Regions from separate parts of the Priestia sp. 179-F W1.4 NHS genome, predicted to be linked through region 2. Evidence: riboswitches for the same ligand, from Rfam matches in the RefSeq annotation. Region 2 holds a riboswitch; each other region holds the start of a gene.
The links. A riboswitch is a leader RNA that binds a small molecule or an ion and turns the genes downstream of it on or off. The one in region 2 is predicted to bind S-adenosylmethionine.
Positions count from the first base shown of each region.

Region 1: linked by a shared signal. The riboswitch ahead of ACH0CI_RS13315 (hypothetical protein) and the one ahead of metE (5-methyltetrahydropteroyltriglutamate--homocysteine S-methyltransferase) in region 2 are both predicted to bind S-adenosylmethionine.
Region 3: linked by a shared signal. The riboswitch ahead of metK (methionine adenosyltransferase) and the one ahead of metE (5-methyltetrahydropteroyltriglutamate--homocysteine S-methyltransferase) in region 2 are both predicted to bind S-adenosylmethionine.

Region 1 covers NZ_JBIQFF010000002.1:548,873-555,662, reverse strand. Annotated here, with positions in the region: gene ACH0CI_RS13320 (amidohydrolase) at 1-991, shown strand, start outside; SAM riboswitch class I at 1,055-1,156, shown strand; gene ACH0CI_RS13315 (hypothetical protein) at 1,225-1,467, shown strand; gene ACH0CI_RS13310 (M20/M25/M40 family metallo-hydrolase) at 1,934-3,547, shown strand; gene ACH0CI_RS13305 (VOC family protein) at 3,566-4,363, opposite strand; gene ACH0CI_RS13300 (CotG/ExsB N-terminal domain-containing protein) at 4,511-4,870, opposite strand; gene ACH0CI_RS13295 (GNAT family N-acetyltransferase) at 4,984-5,430, shown strand; gene ACH0CI_RS13290 (MFS transporter) at 5,687-6,790, opposite strand, start outside.
Region 2 covers NZ_JBIQFF010000001.1:1,248,327-1,255,116, reverse strand. Annotated here, with positions in the region: gene metE (5-methyltetrahydropteroyltriglutamate--homocysteine S-methyltransferase) at 1-2,171, opposite strand, end outside; cobalamin riboswitch at 2,325-2,513, opposite strand; SAM riboswitch class I at 2,593-2,703, opposite strand; gene ACH0CI_RS06570 (hypothetical protein) at 2,784-3,035, opposite strand; gene ACH0CI_RS06565 (hypothetical protein) at 3,294-3,464, opposite strand; gene ACH0CI_RS06560 (metallophosphoesterase family protein) at 3,621-4,496, opposite strand; gene ACH0CI_RS06555 (hypothetical protein) at 4,739-4,927, opposite strand; gene ACH0CI_RS06550 (sugar porter family MFS transporter) at 5,071-6,450, opposite strand; gene araA (L-arabinose isomerase) at 6,596-6,790, opposite strand, start outside.
Region 3 covers NZ_JBIQFF010000001.1:36,614-43,403, forward strand. Annotated here, with positions in the region: gene ACH0CI_RS00190 (DUF2584 domain-containing protein) at 1-11, shown strand, start outside; gene pckA (phosphoenolpyruvate carboxykinase (ATP)) at 46-1,635, opposite strand; SAM riboswitch class I at 2,010-2,127, shown strand; gene metK (methionine adenosyltransferase) at 2,260-3,462, shown strand; gene ACH0CI_RS00205 (glycosyltransferase family 4 protein) at 3,496-4,641, opposite strand; gene ACH0CI_RS00210 (phosphatase PAP2 family protein) at 4,660-5,184, opposite strand; gene ACH0CI_RS00215 (gamma carbonic anhydrase) at 5,376-5,903, opposite strand; gene ACH0CI_RS00220 (alpha/beta fold hydrolase) at 6,011-6,787, shown strand.

The DNA of each region.
Region 1 (6,790 bases), on a different contig from region 2:
AGTAGCGGAAATTGTGGGAGGAAAGCCGGGACCTACTATCGCTATTCGAGCTGATATTGATGCGCTGCCAATTGAAGAAAAAACCAATCTGCCATTTGCTTCTGAAGTGAACGGTGTTATGCACGCATGCGGACATGATTTTCATACGGCTTCTATAATCGGAGCAGCCATTCTTCTCAAAGAGCGTCAGCAGGAGCTTTGCGGTACGGTTCGATTTATCTTTCAACCGGCCGAAGAAACGGCTTCTGGGGCAAAAATGCTAGTTGAAAAAGGTGTGCTCGACGGAGTAGAAGCGATATTTGGGATGCATAACAAACCGGATCTTCCTGTAGGAACCATTGGTATCAAATCGGGACCTTTAATGGCAAGTGTTGATCGTTTTGAAATTGACGTCAAAGGAGTAGGAGGTCACGCGGGCATCCCTGAAAAAACAGTAGATCCGATTGCTGCTGCTGGTCAAATTGTTACTAGTTTACAAACCATTGTCAGCCGTAATCTCAGTCCATTTCAAAATGTTGTTGTCAGCATAACTCAAATCCACGGAGGGAGCTCGTGGAACGTCATTCCTGACAAAGTAACGCTTGAAGGAACGGTGCGTACCTTTCAAGAAGAAGCGAGAGAAAAAATACCGGCTCTTATGAAACGAACTGCTGAAGGGATTGGAGCAGCTTTCGGGGCTTCAGTAGACGTTAAATGGTATCCGTATCTTCCTGTAGTAAACAATGATGATACGCTGGAAAAATTGGTTATTAACGCTGCAGAGAATCTTAGTTATCAAGTCGTAGAAGCTGAACAATCGCCTGGAGGAGAAGATTTTGCCGTATATCAGCAGCGTGTACCAGGATTTTTTGTATGGATGGGTACGGCTGGAGAATATGAATGGCACCATCCTTCTTTTTCATTAAATGAAGAGGCATTACTTGTAGCAGCTTCTTATTTTGCTAATCTAAGCTTTGACTTTTTGAATTCATTCCATTACCAAAAAAATTAAAATATTTTTATTTTTCTATTTACGCGGATGGAATTGTTTGATAAAATAAATTTTAAATTAAAAAAGTTATCACGAGTGGACGAGAGATCTGGCTCTTTGACTCCACAGCAACCTACGAATGTAAGGTGCTCCTACCAGCAAAGCATGTGCTTTGGGTGATAAAACGGGTGAAAAACTCATTTTGCATCAAAGCAAAATGAGTTTTTTTTATTTTTCTAAAAGGAGAGGGTTTTATGAGTCATACAGCAGTTGCAGCACATACAGGAGAGAAAGCATTAAAGGAAGCCGTAAAATTATTAGGAAAGCATTATCAAGTAGCTTATCGTGAATTAGAAACATTTTATGAAATTGTGGTCGAAAACCATGTTCGTACATATGCTGTAGGCATAGATATTAAAGATGTACAAAAAGCAAATGAACTAGAAATTTATTCATCATGCTGTTCCAAGCTTGAGCGAGTAGGCTGTCTTTTATAGAAGTCTGCTCGCGCCTCTATTTTTAAAGTGTTTTTAAATAGAAAGCATGTTTTTTGACAATTGAAGAATCTGGTGGGTATAATCATTACTCACTAGGTTTCAAAATTAATCATAAATTGTCGAAATTTTTACACAAATTAAAGGTTACATTCGAAATGAATTGTGGTATGTTATAAAACAAGAATATTTTATGAAAGGAGCATTGAAATGGAAATGTCTCTTGAACATGGAAACGATGCAGGAAGCGAACAGCTTATTGATCGTATCCTAGACTTTTTAGAAGATGACGAAAAGTAAAAAAAAGAGTGTGCGGTGCTAGCCCTAGCCGCGCACTCTTTTTTTATCATTTGCGTCAAGGAAGCGCATACTATGATACATAGGGATAGAATGAAAGGGTCTCTGTCAAAGGGATTGACGAATCGTTTTGTTTGATGGAAAATTTAGAAAAAGGAAAGAGATGAAGGGTATGTCGAACAAAACATCTTTGTATCAAACAAGAGAACAGTTAAAGAAGCTTGTAAGCGAATTGGTTTCTATACCTAGCGTGACAGGAACGATGGCAGAAGTGGAAATGGCTGAATCGATAGCGTCGTATTTATTGAAGCTGCCTTACTTTCAAAAAAACGAGCAAGTTGAGCTTCATTCAACAGGAGACGGGCGATCGATTGTCACAGCTTTTGTTGAAGGGAAAAATACGAATAAAACAGTTGTATTAGTCAGTCATTACGATGTAGTGGATGTACAAGATTATGGACAGTGGAAAAAGGATGCTTTTCACGCTGATACGTTAACGAGTACTTTTTATAATGATATGGAACAAGTTCCGGCGCACGTACAAAAAGATATGGTAAAAGGAGACTGGCTTTTTGGCCGAGGAACGATGGACATGAAAGCAGGTATTGCTCTGCATATCAGTATGATTGAACGAGCATGCAACGGAGAGTTTGACGGAAACATCCTGCTTCTGTCGGTACCGGATGAAGAAGTAAATTCGCTCGGAATGAGAAAAGCAGTGCCTGTTCTTTTAGAACTTGCGTGCAAACATCAGCTGGATTTTTCTCTCATGCTAAATGCAGAACCAGTGTTCAGCCGCTATCCTGGTGATCAAACGAACTATGTGTACTCAGGATCGATTGGCAAGATCATGCCAAGCTTTTTGTGTTATGGAAAAGAAACTCATGTAGGGGAACCGCTAGCTGGTTTGAATGCTAATTTACTAGCTTCTTATTTAACAAAAGAAATAGAACTAAACGTTGATTTTTGCGAAAAAGTAAGAGATGAAACGAGTCCACCTCCTACTGTGCTGATACAAAGAGATTTAAAAGAAGAGTATTCCGTTCAAGTTCCGCACTCTGCCGTTGTATTATTTAATTTATTTATGTTAAACCGCTCTCTTAAAGAAGTAACAGATCTGCTGTTGAAATCGGCTGACAAAGCGGCTTTGAATGTAAAAAAACATTATAATAAAGCTGCTCGGCAGTACGCTGTGGGAATGGAGGGTTCATCCCTTGACGTGAACGTATGGACGTATGAAGAACTTTATACTCATGCAGTCAAACAGCACGGTGAAAAATATGTGCAAGAAATGGAAGCGGCACTTTTGGCACAAGAAGATGATGACAGAAATAAAACCATTAAATTAGTAAACTCTTTAGCTGGTTTATGTAAAGAAGCAGCTCCGATGATAGTCTTATTTTTTACGCCGCCTTTTTACCCGGCCGTTTGTTCACATGATGATCTCTTTGTACAAAAGATTTTGTCAAACGTACAGGCAACTGCCAAAGAGCAATTCCAAGTGGAGCTAGTTGAACAAAGTTATTTTGGTGGAATTTCGGATTTAAGCTATGCCAGCCTGCAGCACCCGCTTCATACATTTAACACGTTAGTAGCCAATATGCCTCTATGGAATAAAGGATATCATATCCCGCTAGAAGAGCTAGAGGAGCTGAAGATGCCGGTGCTGAACATTGGACCGCTGGGAAGAGATGCGCATCAATGGACCGAAAGATTAGACGTTCAGTATTCCTTTGAAATTTTGCCTCACTTCATTTATCAAGCTATAAAAGAAGCACAGAAATAAACATCCGTCCGCGGATGTTTATTTGTTGAATTTAAAAGAAGCTCCTTGTACGGTAATTTGTTGCGGTGTTAGAGCGTGATCCAATTCAACCAAAAATGGACGCTCTCCAACTTTTTTTAATGTATCATGGACAACACCTTGTGTTCCGCTGCAAAAAATAAGGTTTCCTTCATTGACATATAGTTTTTGACAACGTGCATCAAGTAAAGAGTCTTTGTAGCTTTCGCCAGCCTGAACGTCCAGCAGTTTTGTCCATTTGCTGATGGATTCTTCAAGGTTATGTACAGCACAGTAAATGTTTTTTAGCTGCAGCTGACCGGCTTGATGGGAAGAAAGAGCAGCTAGCTTTGGTTTGCGTTTTTCTTCTGGTTCACCCCACTCAATAAAGAAAGGAAAAGGGAGGGCATCATAGTCATCTTCAATAAAACACATTTGCCATTGAAGTCTTTCTCCATCATTAGTTTGACGAGACCCCGCTACAGGGCCTTTTACAGTGTAGCCCTTGTCTTTCAGCTCGGTTATGAGCAAATCTATATCATCTGTACGAAGGGCCAATCGCCCAAAATGACCAAATGGCGTATGTTCGTTAACAAGCTGCTGAATAAGATCATTATCTGTAACTGTTTGAGCTAATGCGATATCTTTAAGCCCAAGCCATTCAATATAGCTGAGGTGAAAATAAGCCAACGTGTTAAAAGTGCCCCATTTTTCATGGGTACCGCCTTTAATAACATTTATTCCGTATTCGTTTAGTTCTTTCTGAGCTTTAATAGGATCAGGTGAAAAATGAACAAGATGATCAAAAGATAAGTGCATGGGTAGGCCTCCTTTTAAGAGAGAGTCTTTCCCACTATTATACTTTGTTTTCTTTTTTAAGAAGAGTAAAACGAATGATTATGTAAAATAAAAATCTTTAAAAAAGCAAGCCGCGTATGTTTTAAACTCGGCTTGCTTTAGGTTTATTTAGCGGCTACAGCCATGCCCTTTAAAGCAGCAGCCAAATGATTTATTAAACCATGGATATGAGCAGCAAGGTGAACCGCAGCGACAGCGGCGATGGCTAGAGCGACGAGTAGAACGGCGAGTAGTGCGACGAGTAGTGCGACGAGTAGAACGACGAGTAGAACGGCGAGTAGTGCGACGAGTAGTGCGACGAGTAGAACGGCGAGTAGTGCGACGAGTAGTGCGGCGAGTAGAACGGCGAGTAGAACGACGACGAGAGCGTCTGTGAAGAGCAGTTGGCTCTTGGTACATAAATGTTTCAAGCTCAGTAGAAGCAAGTGCTTCTGTTGCTTCTCTAATTCTTTCAGCAGTGATATGCATATAAACACCTCCTGGCTAATTCGGTACATAATACAATATGTACAAGGAAGGTGTTTGGATATAGTGAAAACATGGAATTTGTCTAAATTTGTGAAAGAAATGGAGTGGTTTTCATGCTTCAAATCCTCGAACATCAAAGAGTGGATATCGCTCTTCAAATAGTAGCTGTGCAAGTAGAAGCTTATCAAGAAGAAGCAAGGCTCATTAGCTTTTCAGATATTCCTCAGCTTACAGAAAGCAAAGAAGATGTTATGAAAAGCAAGGAAGTGTTTATCGGAGAAATAATTGAAGGTAAGCTAGCAGGCGTGCTGTCGTTTGAAAAAGAAAATGAGCGATTAACGATTTGCCGCCTTGTTGTGCGTCCTCGTTACTTTCGAAAAGGAATCGGAAGCCGTCTTTTAACATATGTACTTCAAAGATATTCAGAATGTGAGTGTATGGTTTCTACAGCCGAAAAAAATACACCTGCGATTAAGCTATACGAAGCTCATCGGTTTTCAATTATAAAACACACTGCAGCTGCGGATAATCTTGTGTTAGTAACGATGAAAAGAGATTGAGACATAGCTAAATTAATCCAAAGACTAACAAATTGGCTACATGAGCTAGTAGGAATCGGCTGTTGATTTCCCTACAAGGCTTCGCTTTCTGCAGGAGTCTTCGCCTTGCCCTCCAATCACCAGCTAGAAGTACCTACATACATGAAACTTACGTTTACCATAGCAATAAAAAAATCCGAACGCGTTGGATTCTTCATCAAGAATCTCGATTCATCGTTCGGATCTTCCTTCAGCTAAAATACTTTTGTCTCAGCCTCTATGATGATAGTGTTTGCTCAGAATAATCTAGAGCTGTATGACGCTGAATCAGCAGTAAAGCAGCTAAAGTGACAACTGCTCCGATAATAAAAGGCAGCGTCATATTGAGTTTAAAGGCAAATGCACCAAGCAGAGGGCCAAAAATACGCCCTAAGCTATCCATTGAGGCAGTTAACCCTGAAGCAGAGCCATATCCTACTTTGGTTCTCATCGTAATTAATGAGAGGACACAAGGACGAATAAGGGCATTTCCTGCTGTAAATATGCACAGAAATAAGGTAGCATTAACGGCACTAGAAGATAACAAAATAGACGTAAATCCTATTGCTGAAACCAATAAGCCAATAGCCATCAGTTTTTTTTCATTTCCTTTTTTAAATCGCTGCAGTACACCGCCTTGAATCAGGGCTTGAGTTAAACCGCTCGCCATAAACATCCATCCGATTGTCGTGGGAGTAGCATTGATTTTCGCTATTTGAAAAAATTGAAAAGTAGCTTCTAAACCAGCGAGCGTAAAAGTAGCTAAAAATGAAAGAACATATAAATACTTCATAGCTCCTTGAAAATCTGACGTGAAGTCATGCCATCTGGATGTCTGTACTTTGGCAGCAGGTTCTTTTCGTAACGATTCTTTTAACGTAAAGAATGAGAACGCTGTCATAATCAGTGACAAGATACCAGAGATAACGAAGGGAACAAACAAGCCGAAAGACGAAAGGACACCGCCTAATGCCGGTCCAAAAATAAAGCCTAAGCCAATTGACATCCCTAACAGTCCCATTGCTTTCGTGCGGTTTTCTTCATCTGTACTATCAGAAGCGTATGCAAAAGCACAAGGAATAACAGCTCCTGCAAACAAACCTCCGATGATGCGTGACGTATACATCAGAGTCAGAGAGTTTTCTGCCACCGAAAAAAGAAAAAAGCTTGCGCTAAAGCCAAGTAAGCCCCAAAGTAAGATGGGACGGCGGCCTTTTATATCGGAAAGCTTCCCCCAAAAAGGTGCGGTAATAAAAGATGCGATCGAATAGCTAGCCATTAGTATCCCTAAATTGACCGTGCTTGCACCCGTGGCACGAATAACTTCAGGTACGATGGGGAT
Region 2 (6,790 bases):
GCAGGATCAAGCACTTTTAGAGCGCGGTCAATGTTTCGTGTCAGCTCTTCAAGCTTCGGTACGCGCGGGCTGTGGATATCATATACGCCAAGTCCAATTCCCTGGTTATACGTATGTTTTTCAAACGCATAAATTAATTCACCGTGGCTTTTGGACGTTTCAATGGAAATCACGTCGGCATCAAGCGCTTTGATCGCATCAATAATCTCTTCGAATTCCGAATAGCACATATGCGTGTGAATTTGCGTCTCGTTTTGCACCGATACCGTGGCTAATTTGAACGCGTACACCGCGGCGTTCAAGTAGCTTTCCCAGTTTTCTCGTTTTAACGGCAGTCCTTCACGCAGCGCCGGTTCATCTACTTGAATCATTGAGATGCCCTGACTTTCAAGTGCTTCCACTTCTTTTCTAAGAGCAAGCGCAATTTGATTTGCCACGTCGTAGCGCGGGATATCATCACGCACAAACGACCAGTTTAAAATTGTAATTGGCCCCGTCAGCATTCCTTTAACAGGCTTATTGGTTAGAGACTGTGCGTAGACCGTTTCTTTGATCGTCATCGCCTGCTCGTACGAGACATCTCCGTAAATAAGCGGCGGCTTGACGCAGCGAGAACCGTATGATTGCACCCAGCCAAACTTCGTAAACTGAAAGCCTCCTAATTTTTCACCGAAGTATTCAACCATGTCCGTACGCTCAAACTCTCCGTGCACAAGGACATCTAAGCCGATGTCTTCTTGAATTTCAATCCATTTTTTGATTTCAGCGTTAATGTACGCTTCATACGCTTTGTCGCTTAATTCTCCTTTACGCCACTTTAGACGCTCTTTTCTCACTTCTTTTGTTTGCGGAAAGCTTCCAATTGTTGTCGTTGGAAGAAGCGGCAGTTGAAACGCTTCTTGTTGAACGCGTTGACGTACGTCAAACGGCGCTTGGCGCTCTGCTTTATAGCTGTGCAGCTGCTTCAGCTCTTTTTGCACGTCTTGATGATTTCGAACAGATGATCCATTTAATGCTTGAATCGCTTGTTTGCTTACACTTATTTCTTTTTCTATTGCTTCTTTTCCTTGCTGCACCGCTTTTGTTAACAGCGAGATTTCCTTCAGCTTTTCATCTGCAAAAGACAGCGCGTTTTTTAGAATTGGCTCAATGGTTTTTTCGCTTTTCACCGTGACAGGAACATGTAATAAACTTGATGAAGGCTGCAGAATCAAACGGTCTTTTGATACGGCTTCTTCAATTTCACTGATTGTTAAAAGCTGTTCGTCCAAGTTTTCACGCCAAATGTTTCGTCCGTCAATCACTCCTGCTGCCAGCACTTTATCAGTTGGAAAACCATATTTATTAAGCGCCGTGAGATTTTCGCCTCGGTCATGTACAAAATCTAAGCCAATACCATGAACAGGAAGAGCAACTACTTCTTTATAGTAATCTACGCTGTCAAAGTACGTCTGCAAAATGACTTTTACATTCGGTGCCGCTTTTTTCAAAGCTTCATAGACTTCTTTATACAGTGCCAGGTCTTCTTTCGATAGCGTTGTAGCTAAAATTGGCTCATCTATTTGTACCCACTCGACCCCTTCTGCCTCCAGCTCCGCTAAGATTGTTGCATAAAGAGGAACAAACTGTTCAACTACTTTTTTAAACTCACTTTTTTTATATCCTTTTGACAGCTTCACAAATGTTACTGGACCTAAAATAACGGGTTTGCCTTTGATATTCAGCTTTTGCTTTGCTTCTTTGTAAAATTGAAGCGGGCGATTTTCTACAAGTGCCGGCGTACATTCCTCAAGCTCGGGTACGATATAGTGATAATTTGTGTTAAACCATTTTGTCATCGTAGAGGCTACCGCACCTTTTGTTCCTCGCGCGATGTCAAAGTACGTTTCAAGGGATACCGGGCCTCCGTTATATTCAAAGCGCTTTGGCACCAAACCAAACATAGCGGCTGTATCTAACACGTGATCGTATAAGCTAAAATCGCCGACTGGAATTAATTCAATTCCTGCGTCACGCTGTTTTTTTAGATGTCCTAGACGAAGAGCTTCAATTTCCTGAAGAAAGATATCTTTCTCTAGCTTTCCTGCCCAAAACTGCTCAAGCGCTTTTTTCCATTCTCGTTTTTCACCAATTCTTGGATAACCTACATTTGAACTTTTTACACTGCTCATTTTTTCCACTCCCTGTATATTTCTTTTTTTCCGCTAAACTAAAAAATCTCTCTTTTCGAAATGAAAAGAGAGATGATACGCATACTTAACTAAAGTTGAGATAGTCTGTTTTTCTCAACACGTATTCCTCACTCCTCTCTATATCCCGTAGAGCTTAAGTGCATACAACAGGCAGGTCTCCTGACTTAGGTTCATCGCTTCCTATCCCTTCCCATTTCAGCATGAAACAGTGGTTAATAAGTTACTCCCCATTACAGTGGCGGGACCGCGCCGGCTTTTCACCGGTCTTCCCTTTTAAGCTGCGTACATTCGTTACACAGCACCTGATGCATTTCTATGAAATTGTTCATTCAAAATACCTTTACATAAAATAAAAAGCCTCTCTATCATGAATAGAGAGGCATAGTATCTATGAAATCCTCTCTTATTTTTCAAAGCTGTACGCTTTGCAGGATGTAGCACCTTTTTAACAAGATTGTTAAATGGTTGCCGGGCTTCACAGGGCCAGTCCCTCCGCCTCTCTCAATAAGAGTTTTAATTGTTTATAATATTTTGAATGTAGAGTCATCTTAACACCTTACATTTATGTTGTCAAAAGAAATTTCAAAAAAATTAGTTTTCAGGAGGCGTTGACGCTAATTTTTGCCTTAATAATTTGTAATCATCTTTTCGATGTGTTTCGATCAAGTCTTTTGCTCCTTGATGATACCCTGAAGAATAAATGTACTCTACCGCCGTTTCGATAAGCAATCTCTTTTCTTCCGCACATTCTCGGTCCATTAGGGGGAACAGTCTACCTAAAAGGTCATTTAAATCTTCCTTAATAAAACGATTGAGTCCTTCTTGCATCTTTTCGTTTGCCATGATAGCTCCTCCATTTGCTGTGTATGTTCTAAGTTTCTATAAACAGGCATTTCACTGTGAATGTTAAGATAAAGTTAAGTCATTAAACAGTATATCAAGTGAATGTTTTTCTTCAATTACATATGTAATACAAATATATGACAAATATAGAGAATATATCATCATTCATTATCTATTATAACGCTTGGCTTAGCCTTCTGCTACAAGGTTTCGTACGGTTTTCTAAAAGAGGCTGAGACACAACGAAGTGAATCCAATCTAAAGGCAAATGGGATACATGAGCTGAATCGCTTGTGACACCGCAGTTGATTTTCGTACAAGACTTCGCTTTCCGCGGGCGGTCGCTGAGCCTCCTCGTCGCATACGCTCCTGTGGGGTCTCACCTGTTCCGCTTTTCCCGCAGGAGTCTTCGTCTTGTCCTCCAATCACCTGCTAGAAAGACCTATACACATGAAATCTACGTTTACCCTAATAAAAAAATGAACCACTAATCAAGATGCTTGATTAGTGGTTCATTTTTCATTTCGCCTAAAACCCTTTTTTCCCAGCCTCTTTTTTTGAACCTAGCTTTCTACTTTCTTGTTTTTACAAACAACTTCTTCGAGGTCGTCCAAAATCCTTCCAAAGAAGAGGTCCTAAAATGTCGTACCGGCTAACAAAAAACTCCGTAAAATTATAATTATTTAAAATTAAAGGCGGTTCAAAATCAAGGGGAGCACCCGCGCCTCCTGATAATACAAAATCAGTACCTCTTCCAAGCGTAAACGACCCGTTTCTGTTTTTTCTAATAAACTGCTCGTCATACGCATGCACGTGGCTGACTAACACTTTTTTCACGCGATGTTCTTGAATTAAATCAAAAAATTCTTGACTCTGAGGAGTCGTTACAGGAAAACCTCCCAGGTCTGACCACCGGCCAATATTTGGCTGCGCATGCATGGCTACAACGGTATTACGAGGAGCATCCTCTAGCTGCTGCTCTAAATAATTCAGCTCTCTATCTGTAAATCCATATATTTTATTCTTGGGACTGATGATATTATTTAATGCGATGCACCGGAAGTTAAAGACAGGAATATCAATGACCCAGTGTACTTTTCCGATAGTGGCTCTGAAGTTTTCAAGATTGCTTTCATCAAGGTATAGTTCATCATGATTCCCTACGCATACAAACATAGGAATGTTTGGTGCGATTTTTTCAACAACCTTAACAAAGTGCTCCAAATACTCTTTTTTCCCTGTATAGACGGTGTCTCCCCCATGAATAATAAACAGCGGATTCAATTCCACCGCCTTTTTTAACACAAGCTCAAATTCACCGCTCATTGTGAAACAATTATCGTTTGGTCCGTCACCTCTGCTGTCGCCCATAAAAACAAAGTTGAATGGCTCTCTCGGATTTAATTGTTTAATTCTTTGCTTTAATAACTTTTCAGAACGTTCATGAAGCGTCAAATTCATCAACTAGTTAATCCCCCTATTACTAAATAAATTTAGTTAAAAGTAAACAAGCTTACTTATTTATATGAGAATTTGCTGATGAAGGTCACTACCTTCTTGTAAGCAGAACGCACATTTAGCTTTCGTTTTAGAAATTGCTAGTTATGAATATCTATTAAAGTCCACGCTATGATAAGCTAACCTATCTTTCCATTTTATTAGGCACTAATATGACAGGGTAAAAGCTGAAATCTCTGTATCTACTAATAAGAAAGAGGCTGGGAACGAACAAAGGCCGACATGAGCTGAACCGCTTGTTGCCCCGCAGTTGATTTCCGTGCAAGGCTTCGCTTTCCGCGGGCGGCCGATGAGCCTCCTCGTCGCTTGTGCGCCTGCGGGGTCTCATCTGTTCCGCTTTCCCCGCAGGAGTCTTCGCCTTGCTCTCCAATCAACTGCTAGAAGAAATGAAACAGCTGAAACCTGCGTTCACCATAAAAAACGAACCACTAATCAAAGTGTTTGATTAGTGGTTCGTTTTTCACTTCAGCTAAAATAGTTTTATCTCAGCACCTTACATTTAAAACATTTACGACAATTAAACATATTTATTACGCTCAACGGGACTTAACGAATTTCTTTCAGAACGAGCTGCCATGTCTGTTTCAATTTGCTCTAGGCTGCGCCCTTTTGTTTCGACAACTACAAAACGTATGAAGAATAATCCGAGAATACAAATGATCCCAAATGTGGAAAAGATCACGCCTAAGCTAAACTGATCGGCTAAAATAGGAAACACAAGCCCTACTGCCAGCGATCCTGTCCAGTTAAAGGCAGATGAAATACCAGCACCGATTCCGCGCACAGAAAGCGGGAAAATTTCTCCTACAATGATCCACGTAAGCGGCGCCCAAGAAAACGCATAGCAAAGGATAAAGCAGCACAGTGCAATTAACGTAACCCAGTTCACGACGGATTCATTAACGCCTACTGCTCCAAGAATAGCCGGTGTAAAAAAGGAAAGAGCCATTCCCGCTCCGCCAACCGTAAGAATGGTACGGCGGTTGAATTTATCAACAAACTGTAGAAAAATAAGTGTTGTCACAACGAAGATTACCCCAACAATAACCGTAAAACCAGCAGCTACCTGCGGCGCTAAACCAACTTGACGGGCAATGCTTGTTGCATAATAAACAATTGAGTTTGAGCCTTGAATTTGCTGAAAAGTTGCCATTCCGACACCGATAATTAAAGCTAAACGAAATTTTTTCTGAAACAGCTGTTTAATGCCTGATTGTTCATGCACAGCTACGCTTTGAATTTCAGATACTTCCGCTTCGACTTCAGCTGCTGAGGAACGAAGCGTGCGCAGTACTTCACGCGCTTTATCTGGCATTCCGTTTTTAATTAAGTAGCGAGGTGACTCCGGAAGCTTGATCATACCGATGCATAAGACAATTGCAAAAATACCGGCGCTGCCAAGCATTAATCGCCAGCTGTTTGGAACCGGCTCAAAAATAAAGGCTACGATATAGCTTAACAATAACCCAATTACAATCATTAGCTGATTTAAACCTGAAAGCTTCCCGCGAATATGAGCAGGTGCGATTTCTGACATATAAGCAGGAACTAGCGAAGAAGCCGTTCCCACTGCTGTACCTAAAAAGACGCGCGCAATCGTTAACGTAATTTCCTCTGGTGCAATCGCTGAACCTATGGAGCCTAACAGAAAAATGATAGACGAAATTAAAATTAACTTTCTTCGTCCAAACTTATCACCTAATAATCCGCTTAAAATAGAACCGATAATGGCTCCGCCCATTAACGATGAAACCACAATCCCCAGCCAGAGCGGACTTAAATGAAACGCTTCACGGATATGACCTTCTGCACCAGCAATAATCCCAATATCATAACCGAATAAAATACCGGCAAATGAGCCGAAGAAGAAGATAAACTTACTTGATACTTTACTCATGATTATATCCCCTTTGTATTGTCTTAGTTTTTCTTCCTGCCACACTTATTTAAAACGCTTTCATTTATTTCTAAAAACGGCGTTCTTTTACTGACGCTATATTTTCACTTCCAAGGAAGCAGCGCTCCCTTGGAAGTAATGATGCTTACTTAATAATGACGTACTCTAAATTCACAAGCTTTGCATAGCTCACAATTTGATCCGTCGTTAAATTTAATGAAAGAACTGTATGATGTCCTCCTCCGTTTTCAATCCACGCTTTAACGCCGTCTTGGAAGTTCGGCTTAATGTTCCAAAGCACACGCGCCACAGGAAGATTTGGAGCTGGAACTTCCGGCTC
Region 3 (6,790 bases), 1.2 Mb from region 2:
CGACTAACTAAAAAACCGATCGTCTATAAGACGATCGGTTTTTTATTAGACTCTAGGTCCGCCTAATGTTGAAATGTCCGATGCTACATCATTAAAACGCTTGAAGTTCGCTTTGAATTTAGCGGCAAGTTCAGTTGCTTTTTGGTTATAAGCTGTTGCATCGTTCCATGCTTTAGAAGGCTGAAGCACTTCATCAGGAACTCCCGGAACATGAGTTGGAATCGATAAACCAAAAATAGCATCTGTTACTGTTTCGGTATTAGCTAGTTCTCCTTCAAGAGCTGCTTGAACCATAGCTCGAGTGTAACTTAACTTCATTCGTTCACCCACGCCGTATTCACCGCCGGTCCATCCAGTGTTTACAAGGTAGACATTTACGTTATGTTCATCGATTTTCTTTCCTAGCATTTCTGCATAAGTTGTTGGAGCAAGAGGTAAGAAAGGCTCACCAAAGCATGTAGAGAAAGTAGCCTGTGGCGATGTTACGCCGCGCTCTGTTCCAGCTAACTTACTAGTGTATCCGCTCAGAAAATGGTACATCGCTTGTTCTTTTGTAAGCTTGCTGATTGGAGGTAAGACGCCGAAGGCATCAGCAGTTAAAAAGACAATAGCTGTAGGGTGCCCAGCAACGCTTGGCAATACCGTATTATCAATAGAGTCAATTGAATAAGCGGCACGAGTATTCTCTGTTAAACTATTATCATTGTAATCTGCTACTTTCGTATTTTGATTCAACACTACATTTTCCAGTACTGCGCCGAAGCGAATTGCATTAAAAATTTGCGGTTCTTTTTCTTCGGAAAGCTGAATGCACTTCGCGTAGCAGCCTCCTTCAATATTAAATACACCAGAGCTTGACCAACCGTGCTCGTCATCTCCGATTAAACGACGGTTTGCATCAGCAGAAAGCGTTGTTTTACCCGTTCCAGATAAACCAAAGAATAATGCAACGTCACCTTCTTCTCCTACGTTAGCAGAACAGTGCATGGATAGAATATTGTTTTGAGGAAGCAAGAAGTTCATCACTGAAAAAATAGATTTTTTCATTTCACCAGCGTATTCAGTTCCTCCAATTAGCACAATGCGTCGCTCTAATGAAAGAATAATGAAGGTTTCAGAATTCGTCCCGTCTGTTTCAGGATCAGCTTTGAACGTTGGAGCTGCTACAATTGTAAACGGCTTCACATCATCATTTGTTTTTTGTTCAGCTGAAGGGCGAATGAATAACTGCTGAGCGAATAGGTTGTGCCATGCAAATTCATTAACTACTTGAATTGGTAACTGATACTTTTTATCAGCTCCAGCATATCCATTAAAAACAAAAAGTTCATCCTGCTTCTTTAAGTGGGTTAAGACTTTTTTGTATAGCGCATCGAATCGCTGAGCAGAAATTGGCTGATTGACGGGTCCCCATTCAACCGTTTTTGAAGATACAGCATCGCTTACAATAAATTTATCCAAAGGAGAGCGGCCTGTATATTTTCCGGTTTCGACTGACACAGCACCTGTAGAAGTCAGCGTTCCTTCGCGTCGAGCTAGAATTTTTTCAACAAGTTGTGGAACAGATAATTGGTGTTTTGTTGTTTTTAATTGAAGCAAACCATTTAATTCGATAGACATATCAACAGTACTCATGTGCACTACCTTCCTTTTTTAGCTATTATTTATTCATTAATGTTTGAAATTTATAATTAGTATAACACATTTATTTAATTATTCTATACTATTTAACTAAAAATGTTTGTGCATTATAAAAAAATGTACGTTATACCTATTTTAGACACATGTATATGTGCTAGAAGCGAAAAAAGTGAAGCTATTTCAAGTGAAAGCCTTTTTTTGGTCTGTCTTGTTAACCAAACTTCGTGTTCACTCTTAATAAGGTATACTATTTTTAAATTTGAGTATGTTACATTAAAACAGATTCAAACATAAAGAGATGATTTCCATTTGAATGTTGTTGACAGTGAAGCGCTTTTTCATGTATTATATGTCCTTGAACGGATACTCTCTTATCCCGAGCTGGTGGAGGGACAGGCCCTGTGAAACCCAGCAACCATCGTCATTTTTTTGTGTAGACGATAAGGTGCTAACCTGATGCAAGGGCACAACCTTGATCGATAAGAGTGAAAGGCTTATGTAGAATTTGATACCTTTCCTCGATACAAGGAAAGGTTTTTTTATATTTTTTAACGTGTAATGAAAATAAGGGAATGAGTACCGTATCACAATGTATCGTATTTATAAGGAGGAAAACTGATGTCAACACAACGTCGTCTGTTCACGTCAGAATCTGTTACAGAGGGACATCCCGATAAAATTTGTGACCAAATTTCTGACTCAATTCTTGATGCTATCCTAGCAAAGGATCCAAATGCTCGTGTTGCTTGTGAAACAAGCGTAACAACTGGTTTAGTTTTAGTAAGCGGTGAAATTACAACTTCTACTTACGTGGATATTCCTAAAACAGTTCGTGAAACAATTAAAGGAATTGGCTATACTCGTGCAAAATACGGATTTGATGCTGAAACTTGTGCAGTATTAACATCTATCGACGAGCAGTCAGCTGATATCGCTGCTGGTGTAGACCAAGCGTTAGAAGCACGTGAAGGTCAAATGTCCGATGAAGAAATCGAAGCAATCGGAGCTGGAGACCAAGGGTTAATGTTTGGTTATGCATGTAACGAAACAAAAGAATTAATGCCTCTTCCAATTTCATTAGCTCATAAACTTGCTCGCCGTCTAACAGAAGTACGTAAAGAAGAAATTCTTCCTTACCTTCGCCCGGATGGTAAAACACAAGTAACAGTTGAATATGATGAAAACAACAAACCTGTTCGCATCGATACAATTGTTATTTCAACTCAGCATCACCCAGAAGTAACGTTAGAGCAAATTCAACGTAACTTAAAAGAATATGTAATTAATCCAGTTGTTCCAAATGAGTTAATTGATGAAAATACAAAATATTTCATTAACCCAACAGGACGTTTCGTAATCGGCGGCCCTCAAGGAGATGCTGGTTTAACTGGTCGTAAAATTATCGTTGATACTTACGGCGGATATGCTCGTCACGGCGGCGGTGCATTCTCTGGTAAGGACGCAACAAAAGTAGACCGTTCAGCAGCTTATGCAGCTCGTTATGTTGCGAAAAACATTGTAGCAGCTGATCTTGCTGATAAATGTGAAGTACAACTAGCATATGCAATTGGTGTTGCACAGCCAGTATCTATTTCAATTGATACATTCGGTACAGGAAAAGTTTCTGAAGAAGTACTAGTAGATGTAGTACGCAAAAACTTTGACCTACGTCCAGCAGGCATCATTAAAATGCTTGATTTACGTCGCCCGATTTATAAGCAAACAGCAGCTTACGGTCACTTTGGTCGTACAGATGTGGAGCTTCCTTGGGAGTTCACAGACAAAGCTGAAGCATTAAAAACTCAAGCTTTAGCTAAATAATAAAAAAAATCTCCGTGAAAACGGAGATTTTTTTTATGCCCATTGAATACCTTCAGCAGATTTTTCTACGACATCTTCATATTCTGAAAGCAAATGCTGAAAAATGGCGTCCCATGATTGAGTAAGAGCATAGTGTCTCGCTGCATGGCTAAAGTGAAACCGCTGGTGCAAATCATCAAGTAAACCTGTAATAGCCGAACTGAATTCTTCTAAGGAGTGAGGTTTGCAAAGGTAGCCGTTTCGCCCGTGCTGAACCATCTGCTTAACTCCTCCTGCATTTGCTGCCACCACGGGAGTTCCAGAAGCAAGAGACTCCAGTACGACATTTCCGAACGTTTCTGTTTCTGAAGGGAAAACAAACAAATCAGATGAAGAATAGATATGAGCAAGTTGCTTACCTTCAAGAAAGCCTGTAAATGTCATATGCTCAGATGCTTGCTGTTGCATTTGTTCTTTTAAAGGACCATCTCCCACAATAAGCCAGTGAACTTGGTGGCGGATATGATCAGGTAAAGATCGGGCAATTTTTAGTAAAAAATCAGCGTTCTTTTCTTTAGCTAACCTTCCTACATACGTTAAGATGTAGGGTTTTTTTATATTATATTTAATACGAATATCAAAGCGGTCATAGTGGGGATGGAACAATTTATGATTTACCCCTCGCGACCAAATAGCTACGTTGTGAAACCCTTGTTTTTCTAGCTGCTGTTTGGTCACTTCGGAGGGAGCGAATAATTTTTGTACAGGTTTATAAAACCATTTCATATATTTTTGCAGTGGTACACGCATTTTTTCAAGTTCATAGTGAGATAAATAATCATCAAAATTGGTATGATAAGAGCCGACAAGAGGAATACCTAATCTTTTCCCGTAATAGGAGCCGCAAAGCCCCATCGTAAAAGGAGTGGCCAAATGAATAAGAGAAGGGTTGAATTCCTGCAGCTGCTTTTTAATTTTTAGAACGTTTGGCAATGAAAAGCGGCTGTTTGGATAAAGGAAAAACGGCATGCTAGGCGAGCGGTGAACATACGTTGAAAACGACCGATTATGAGCAAATTCAGGAGCAAATACCTGGATGGGAATTTGCTTTGATTTGACATACTGAGTAAATTGATAAAGTGTTTTAGCAGCTCCGTTAACTTCCGGAGCAAATGTATCTGTAAATAAAGCAATTCTCATGAGTACTCCTCCTATCAATTAGACTAAAAATATGTTCAGTGAAACAGCACCTGAAAAGATGCCGAGTATCAGGCCTACCATGACATCCGTCGGATAGTGCAGACCGAGATAAATTCTTGAAATGCCTACCGTTACTGCAAGCGGCAAAAGAACGGCAGCGAAGGCTGGGTAAGTAATCATCAGAGGGGTAACTAACGAAAAAATAGCCGTTGTATGCCCCGATGGAAATGAATGATCTTTTAATGGATTTTCTAATACTTTTGTATGCTTTAGTTGAATATAAGGCCGTTGTCTCGGATATAGCTTCTTAGCAATGGCAACAGGAATATGGCTAACGGCTAGAGAAAACGCACAGGCGTAAGCGACGGATGAAGGATGCAGAAATAGCAGCAAGCACGCTATCACAATGGTAAACGTGGCTCCGCCGGCATGAGTTAGTAAACGTAAAAATCTATTTAAGTGCTTTCGATCAAAATGTTGATTTACACTTTTGAATAATCGGCATTCGGCATCGTATACATACTGAATTAACTTGGCTTTCATAGAGTCGCTCCCTTTTTAATAAATACGTCTTTATTATTCAGTTTAATCTTTAATTGTGGAGGCAGTACTAAAACGATGTAAATTAATATGGAAATTTCTTTACAATTGTGGAGAGAATAGAACATGATTAGAGAGTTTGTGGAGATACTAAAAAAATTCCCTCAGTATGACTTTCTGAGGGAACGTTTCCTTTATAATGAAGAATCAGATTTCTTAATAGACTTATAATACTGCCCTTTTTCTACATATTCTGTACGAATGCGCTGCATATCTTTTAAATCCTCCTCAGTCAGAGTGCGGATTACTTTAGCAGGTCGACCGAGTGCGAGAGTATTAGGTGGTATTTTTTTACCGGGAGGCACTAAACTTCCTGCACCGATAAAAGCACCTTCACCAATTTCCGCACCGTCTAAAATAATAGAGCCCATGCCAATGAGCGCGCGTTTGCGGATGATGGAGCTGTGTAAAATAACTTGATGTCCTACTGTCACATCATCCTCAATAAGCAAAGGAGCATTTGGGCTTTGATGGAGTGTTGATTGATCTTGTATATTTACTCGTTTCCCGATAATAGTAGGCGAAACATCTCCTCTAATAACGGTGTTAAACCAAATGCTGCTTTCTTCACCAATGGTGACATCTCCAGTAATCGTGACATAGTCTGCGAGGAAGCAGCTGGGTGCAATATTAGGCATTTTTTCTTTATACGGATAAATCATCAAATCATCTCCCTTTATTAGTTGAAAAAAAGTAGTAAATCTTCTAATGTAAGTGTACAAAGGTTTTTAAAGCAGGTAAACAAAAAAAGGAAGAAGGAGTAACTCAAATGCATAAATGGGAAGCAGTAAATCCAAAAGGCGTTATTGTCATGGTCCATGGAGCAGCGGAGCATCACGGGCGCTATCGCTGGCTGATTGAGATGTGGCGTTCGGTTGGAATGCACGTAATCATGGGAGACCTTCCTGGCCAAGGCTTAACAACGAGAAGAAGAGGACATATCCTATCCTTTGATGAATATGTATATGAAGTGGAAGAATGGGTACGTGAAGCGCAAAAATATGATTTGCCTATTTTCCTGTTAGGACATAGTATGGGAGGACTGGCGGTTATTCGTACGCTGCAGACAAAAAATCTTCCTATATGGGGTGCGATTCTTTCCTCACCTTGTCTAGGATTAAAAGAGCAAGTACCAGCTTACTTAGATATGTTATCTAAAGGATTAAATAAAGTCATGCCGAACAAACTTTTTGATTTGGGTCTTACTGTTGAAAAAGCAACAAGAAATCAAGAAGTTCGAGATGAAGATGAAAACGACTCACTGTACGTTACAAAAGTTTCTGTAAGATGGTACCGAGAATTGATTCAAGCTGTTAACTTAGCTTTTAAAGATATCGATCGTTTGCCGGATGTTCCGCTTCTTGTGATGCAGGCAGGAGAAGATAAAATTATTGAAAAGTTGATTGTTAGACAGTGGTTTGATGAAATAGAGCTAAGTGAAAAAATCTACAAAGAATGGTCTCAGCTGTATCACGAAATCTTTAATGAGCCTGAAAGAGAATACGTTTTTACATACGCGAAAAGCTTTGTTGATCTTCACATTTAATGA